3 regions of the Devosia sp. 2618 genome follow, and region 1 is predicted to be linked to each of the others. Evidence: riboswitches for the same ligand, from Rfam matches in the RefSeq annotation. Region 1 holds a riboswitch; each other region holds the start of a gene.
What was found. A riboswitch is a leader RNA that binds a small molecule or an ion and turns the genes downstream of it on or off. The one in region 1 is predicted to bind cobalamin.
Positions count from the first base shown of each region.

Region 2: it holds a riboswitch for cobalamin, as region 1 does, so the genes downstream of both, ABIE28_RS05840 ((2Fe-2S) ferredoxin domain-containing protein) here and ABIE28_RS13015 (CbtB domain-containing protein) in region 1, are expected to answer to the same signal.
Region 3: it holds a riboswitch for cobalamin, as region 1 does, so the genes downstream of both, ABIE28_RS12390 (ribonucleoside-diphosphate reductase subunit alpha) here and ABIE28_RS13015 (CbtB domain-containing protein) in region 1, are expected to answer to the same signal.

Region 1 covers NZ_JBEPOO010000001.1:2,590,636-2,592,856, forward strand. The annotation lists gene cobW (cobalamin biosynthesis protein CobW) at 1-103, opposite strand, end outside; gene ABIE28_RS13010 (CbtA family protein) at 100-843, opposite strand; gene ABIE28_RS13015 (CbtB domain-containing protein) at 946-1,131, opposite strand; cobalamin riboswitch at 1,168-1,414, opposite strand; gene ABIE28_RS13020 (hypothetical protein) at 1,450-2,145, opposite strand.
Region 2 covers NZ_JBEPOO010000001.1:1,165,740-1,167,960, reverse strand. The annotation lists tRNA gene ABIE28_RS05850 (tRNA-Tyr) at 1-49, shown strand, start outside; gene ABIE28_RS05845 (DUF1349 domain-containing protein) at 242-808, shown strand; cobalamin riboswitch at 932-1,139, shown strand; gene ABIE28_RS05840 ((2Fe-2S) ferredoxin domain-containing protein) at 1,338-2,126, shown strand; gene ABIE28_RS05835 (ABC transporter substrate-binding protein) at 2,123-2,221, shown strand, end outside.
Region 3 covers NZ_JBEPOO010000001.1:2,463,224-2,465,444, forward strand. The annotation lists gene ABIE28_RS12390 (ribonucleoside-diphosphate reductase subunit alpha) at 1-1,316, opposite strand, end outside; cobalamin riboswitch at 1,429-1,583, opposite strand; cobalamin riboswitch at 1,698-1,885, shown strand; gene metE (5-methyltetrahydropteroyltriglutamate--homocysteine S-methyltransferase) at 2,078-2,221, shown strand, end outside.

The DNA.
Region 1 (2,221 bases):
TGCGCTTGCCCTTGGGGGCGTGCGCCAGAAGATGGCGCACGAGGGTGGTTTTACCGGCGCCGAGAAAGCCGGTGATGACGGTGGTTGGGATCTTGGCGGTCATGCGGGCACTCCGGCCGTTGCGGTGACGCGATTGCGCGCGAACACGTCGTTCAGTTTGCCGAACAGAGTGCCGAGCACCAGCCAGAACACGGCGGACGTGCCCAGGGTGATGGCGGCAAATTCGGTGGCGAGATGGGCTGGCACGGCGCTTGGCTCATCGGGGCCGATCGGTGCGCCGATGATGTGGGGCGCAATGACCAGTGCTGCAGCAACCGCAAAGGCCCAGCCGGCGCGGGTTTTGGCGAGCAGCAGGATGGCGCCACCCGTGGCGAGCGCCGTACCGACCCACCAGAGCTGGCGCGGGAAGACTTCGGCGGCCGGCATGCCCGGCAATTCGGGCGCGAGGCCATAGGCCGGGGCCAGCGAGAAGGCGAGGAAGCCGGCAATGCCCCAGAGGTAGCCGTTGGCGAAGGTGATCGGAATATTAGCGAACATCGAGACGGCGCCGATGACCAGCGCGAAGCCGGCGGCGGCGAGGACGGTGGCGAGCGTGGTATAAGCGGTGCGCTCAAAGCCATCGGCGGGGGCCCATTCTTCGGGCTCTTCCTCAAGGGTGGCGATGGCGTCGTGGGTGTGGTCCTGCGCGACGGCTTCTTCGCCGTGGCTATGACCGCCGCCTTCACCTTCAAAGGTTTCGGCGTGGAGAATGAGGGGCGTGACGCGGAAATGCTGGATGACGGCGGTCAAAAGGCCAGCCGATAGCGCTGCGATAAGCGCAGCGGCAAACAGATTGCGGATCATGATGTTTCTCTCGATTTCCTGGTGGTCGCGCTTCCGATCCTCGGATCAAGTCCGAGGAGCAAACCGGTTCCCACTTTTGCTGGAAGCGCTCCGGACCCTGCCTTAGTGGCAGGGAAAGCCCATGGCATGACGGGTGTCGTGTGCGCCATTATGCAGGCGGAAATCGCCAGCAAAGCCAGTGCCGACCAGCAGGGTCAGACCGAGCAGCAGCGCCAGCGAACCGGCAACAACGCGTTGGGAAATCGAGAGTGACTGAGTGGCAGTCGTCGCTTTAGTCGTTGCATTCATAGCAGCACCCTCCGTGCGCGGAACAGATGGGCTTTACGCCCGGCGTTTGTATTGGCAGGTCTCCTGGCTTGCGGTGGAGACAGCGCCCTCGCCTTCCCAGCAGCCTTTCGGCCACCAGTGGCATAGTGAGAGCGCGCACCGCATACAGTTGCGGGGGCAGCCACGGAGTTGGTCCCTAATGGGTACGCCTCACCGTGTTCCCTTTCCTTCCCAACGAAAAATCGTCGGTCCGGGTATCCCCTTGCCGCTACGGACGCGGGGAACCAATACAGTTTGACATGTACGCCGCCCCTTGAGGGCGGTCAATCCGCCCTGCGGTTACTCGTCGCCTTCGGGGCCTTCATAGCTGATGCTGAGCACCTGGACCTGAACGGCCAGATCCTTGAGCAGCGGCTCGCTGGTGGGGATGGAGACTTCCCCGGATACAGGGTTCACATCGAGATCATCGGTGTCTTCATTGGTGGGGGCGAAGCGCAGCGAAATGTAGCAATTGCCCTCGACGTGGGCGAGCGTGCCGTCTTCGATACTGGCGTAGCCGCCATAATCCCACCAGAAGCCGCCAATGGTGAAGGGCGCCTGGTTGATGGCAACCACATCCTCGACGCTCATGCCGACGCGCACGCCCTGCGGTCCTTCCATGGACGGCGACAGATCAGCGTAGCTCAGGTCGGTCAGATTGGTTTCGTCCCACCAGCCAAATTCCATGGTCTTTTGCGGATCATTGGGGAAGACGGTAGTGGCGAGAATGGTGGTGCCCTCAGGGCCATCGACATTGCCGGTGACGACGTTTTCCTTGCCATAGGTCTTGATCAGCAGCGCTTCGGAACTATCGCGGCCAAACACGCCATCGCAGGCAAAGGTCGATGGGTCCTGGGCAAAGGCCGGGGATGCAAGGGCAGCACAGACGACAATGGCAGACATACGCAGCAACATGGCCGAACTCCTTGAGGCGGGCGCTACATCGCCGACGCCATCGACCTGGCGCCAATGGCCGACGGCGGCGAAATCTGCCATCAAATGGTCGTTGCCGCAATCGGGCTCGGTAGGAAGAACCGGTTTTGGTCAAGCGCCTCGTTGGTGGGCTGAAGCA
Region 2 (2,221 bases), 1.4 Mb from region 1:
AAATCTGACCGCTTAGCGTACACTGGTTCGAATCCAGTCCCCTCCACCATCGCCCTTTCCGGACAGGCCCAGCGGCCAAAGCATCCGGGCCTCCCCCAAAGACATAGTTAGACAGGCTCATTCGTGGGCGCTTCCGCTACGTCCGTTTCTATGGTCCGATCGACGACGCAGGGCCTAGCGCAATCTAGCCAAACTGCCAACGTGACCATAGGGTAGTCTCCAGCACTGACGGAGAACCACTATGCGCTGGATCAACGAGCCGCTTCACTGGACCGAAAATGGTGAGGGGCTAGCTGTTCGGACCGCGCTGGAGACGGATTTCTGGAACAACACGTTCTACGATTTCCTGCACGACAACGGTCACTTCTACCACGATGAAGTGTCCGGCGATTTCACCATGTCAGTCACATTCAAGGCCGACTACACGGCACTCTATGATCAGGCCGGCCTGATGGTCCGCGTCGACGGCAAGAACTGGATCAAGGCCGGCATCGAATATACCGATGGTGAGCTCCATTTCAGCACCGTGGTAACGCGCGATGACCAATCCGATTGGTCGATGCTCTCCCTGCCCAACGCATTCCGCGACGGCCTGAACATCCGCGTCACGCGGCACGGCACAGCCCTGCGCGTCCAATTACAGGCCGAAACCGGCCAATGGCGCATGGCCCGCCTCGCATACCTGGCGATGCCCCAAGTCGTCCAAGCCGGCATGATGTGCTGCTCCCCAACCCGCGCTGGCCTAGACGTGCAGTTCAACAATTTCCGGATCGGCGAGCCAATCGAAAAGCGGCTGCATGACGACTAGGTTTTCTGCCACCAACTCCAGCTTAGCCACTGTCTTACCAGCAAACGCAGCAAGAGTGTTGGCGCAACGCGCCCCCGCGACACAACGCCGACACCTGCGCCTTGATCCCCATCCAGAATCACCCCAACTTGCGCGAGCTTTCGGTTCCGCCATGACGCGCGGATTAAAAGGGAACACGGTGCGGATTACCCATCAGGGGCCAAAACCGAGGCTGCCCTCGCAACTGTAAGCGGCAAGCGATTGCTATCGCCACTGGTCCTTTTAGGATTGGGAAGGCTGCAACCGCATCAGAGCCGTGAGCCAGGAGACCTGCCCAAGCACAATACCAAGCAGCCAGACGAGGTGTTCTGGCAGGGGACACGTCATGACTGCGGCCACGCCAGCATCCTATCTGCCATTTGCGCCTAACCTGTCCGTTCCGACAACGGGGTTATCGGCGCGCGCACACCCCGCCCGCCAAAGCCGATCCTAACCGGCTTGAGCGGAGTTTTGATTATGAACATTGGGCACCACCCAATGGCGTATCCACATGATCATGCGTCCTGCATTGGGGCGTGTCATGCAGCCTGACGCCATTCTCTTTGTCATCTCGCTGGCCAATCTGAGTGCTCGCCGTTTTGCGACGGTGGCGAACGGACTTGCCGCAGCCACCGCCCTGCCCAGCCGTCTCGTTCGCCTCGAAGGCACCGACCAGAACCTGCCGCAGGCCCTCGACGCCCTGCGCGATGAGGGGCATACGTCCATTCTCGTCCAGCCGATTGGCCTGCCTTTCCCCGAAAGCCTGATCGCCTGGCTCCCTGGCGCGCTCGCCACTTGGAGCCTTCTGCCCGGCAACGACGATGTCACCTTGTCCGTTGGCAGCGAAGCCAGCGATGACCCGGCACTGCTCAGTCATTTCGTGACGACGGCGCTTGAAAACGCCGACAACGCCACGCCCGTCGCCAAGGCAAAACCATCGCTGGGCAAACCTGGCTGGCAGAACCCACCCGATTTTCGACACCACCTGCTGGTCTGCACCGGCCCGCGCTGCCACTACCGCGACGCTGCCTCGCTCCTGCATGCCCTCAAGGACGAGACCAACAGACAGGGCATTGCCTCTCAATGCCTCACCGCCCGCACCGGCTGCCTGTTCCCCTGCAATCAAGGCCCGATGGTCGCCCTTTATCCCAAGGGCGAATGGTATCGCCTGGCCGACAAAACAGCCCTCGCCCGCTTCGTTTCGGAAGTTCTGGTCCAGGGCCAGACCGCCCACGACCTCCTCATTCATACGGCCAAGGCCGCACGCCAACCTGCCCTTTCCACCAAGGACAATTCATGATTTTCAAGCGTCTCACACTCGCCCTGCTGGCCAGCGCCTTAGCGGTCTCGGCTGCCACCGCGCAGTCTGATCCAGCGCCGTTACGCATCGTCACC
Region 3 (2,221 bases), 130 kb from region 1:
ACGGCGATGGCGGTGTCGTTGGCAACCTTGAGGAAGGGTACGACGCCCTGGCTCTCGCCGTTGGTGCCCTTGATGTGGGCGCCGAGGCCGCGCACGGGCGTCCAGTCATTGCCCAGACCGCCGGAATATTTTGCCAGCAGGGCGTTGTCCTTGACCGCCTTGAAGATGCCGTCGAGGTCGTCGGCCACCGTCGTCAGGAAGCAGGAGCTCAGCTGCGGGCGCAGCGTGCCCGAGTTGAACAGCGTTGGCGTCGAGGCCATGAAGTTGAAGCTCGACAGCAGGTTGTAGAACTCGATGGCGCGCGCTTCGCGGTCGATTTCTCGGATGGCGAGGCCCATGGCGACGCGCATGAAGAAGGCCTGCGGCAGCTCGAACACCGCCCGGTCGACATGCAGGAAATAGCGGTCATAGAGCGTCTGGAGGCCCAGATACTGGAACTGGGTGTCGCGCTCCGGCTTGATGGCGGCGGCGATGCGCGCCACGTCGAAGCGGGCCAGTTCGGGGTCGATCAGTTCGGCTGCAATGCCCTTGGCCAGGTATTGCGGGAAGTATTCGGCATAGCGGGTCGCCATGTCGGCCTGAGTTGCCAGTTCGGTGCGGCCCGAGACATAGCTCAGCGCTTCGCGGCGCAGCTTGTCCAGCAGCAGGCGCGCCGAAACGAACGCATAGCTTGGCTCGGTTTCGACCAGCGTGCGGGCGGCCAAGATCGGCGCCAGCGCCAGCTCGTCGAGCGAAATGCCGTCATAGAGATTGCGGCGGGTTTCTTCGAGGATGACTTCGGGCTGCGCGCCTTCAAGGCCGGCACAGGCTTCGGTGACGACGGTGGCCAGACGCGCTTCATCGAGCGGCACGCGGCTACCATTGTCGAGCGTCATGGTCAGGCTGGTGGCGCTGGTTTCGACGGGCTTGGTGGCAGCAGCGCGAGCGCGGGCATGTTCTTCGCGATAGAGCACATAGGAGCGCGCAACCTTCTGGTGCTCGCCGCGCATCAGCGCCAGCTCGACCTGGTCCTGCACGTCTTCGATGTGAAAAACGCGGCCATCCTTGGCGCGGCGGGTCAAAGCGGTCACGACTTCGGTGGTCAGCTGTTCGACGATCTCGTGCACGCGGCGCGATGCGGCGGCCTTGTTGCCTTCCACGGCCAGAAACGCCTTGGTCAGCGCCACGCCGATCTTGGAAGAGTCAAAGGGGACGCTGCGGCCATTGCGCTTGATCAGCGAGAAGCCGGGCTCGGCGGCGACACGGCGGTCGTCGGCGTCGTGATAGGCGGGTGCGACACCATCGTCGGCACGGCTTGCAATATCGAGTTCAGTCATTGGACCCCAGGACCCCGTAGGTGGATGGCGGGGTACAGAAGGGGCGCGCGCGAGGACGTGACCAAGCGGCCAAGCCTGTGCTTCGCGACCAAATGGGACACCCCGCCCGTGGACGAATAAACCTGTCGTGGCAGGTATCTGGCTGGCGTGCTGAAGCACGCTTTCACAGTTGCGGGGGCAGCGCTGGACTGGAGGATGAACCCCGCACCAGCTTCCCTATTATCACCCGTCCTTGCGACCCGGATGACCACGACACACTAGATGTAGTGGTCCTATTCTAGATTCGCGTCAATGCCTTGCTGAGCAATTTTCCAGTCCATGTGGACAGCGGGGATATAACGATATCTTTATATCCCAATTGACAGCCGTCGCTTTGCCGTGCATCTTCAGCCTGCCCATGGTCCTCGCAAGAGGATAACAGGGAATCCGGTGCGGCTCATGCCTAGTCCGGAGCTGCCCCCGCAACTGTAGGCGGTGACGGATATCCACATGCCACTGGTGCAAACCGGGAAGGCGGATGTTCGGCCAATCCCGCGAGCCAGGAGACCTACCTTGGGATTGAACACTCCAATCACGCCGGTCGGGTGGACTGGTCGAGGACATGCCATGACGATTTTCTTGCCGCCGATTGCAGCCACAAGCCCAAGGCGAATGCGTCACTTCTGACGCCTGTTCAGCCCGCTTTTCCGCTTTTTCCGCGACCCGGCCATGGCGACCGTTCCGGTCTGCCGGTGGGCGCACCATTTTGCATCGGCACCATCATGACCAGATCCGCCAATCTCGGCTTTCCGCGCATCGGCGCACATCGCGAACTCAAAAAGGCCCTCGAATCCTACTGGAAGGGCGAAACCGACGCCGTGGCGCTTGAGGCCACCGCCGCCCAGTTGCGCGCCCGCCACTGGCAG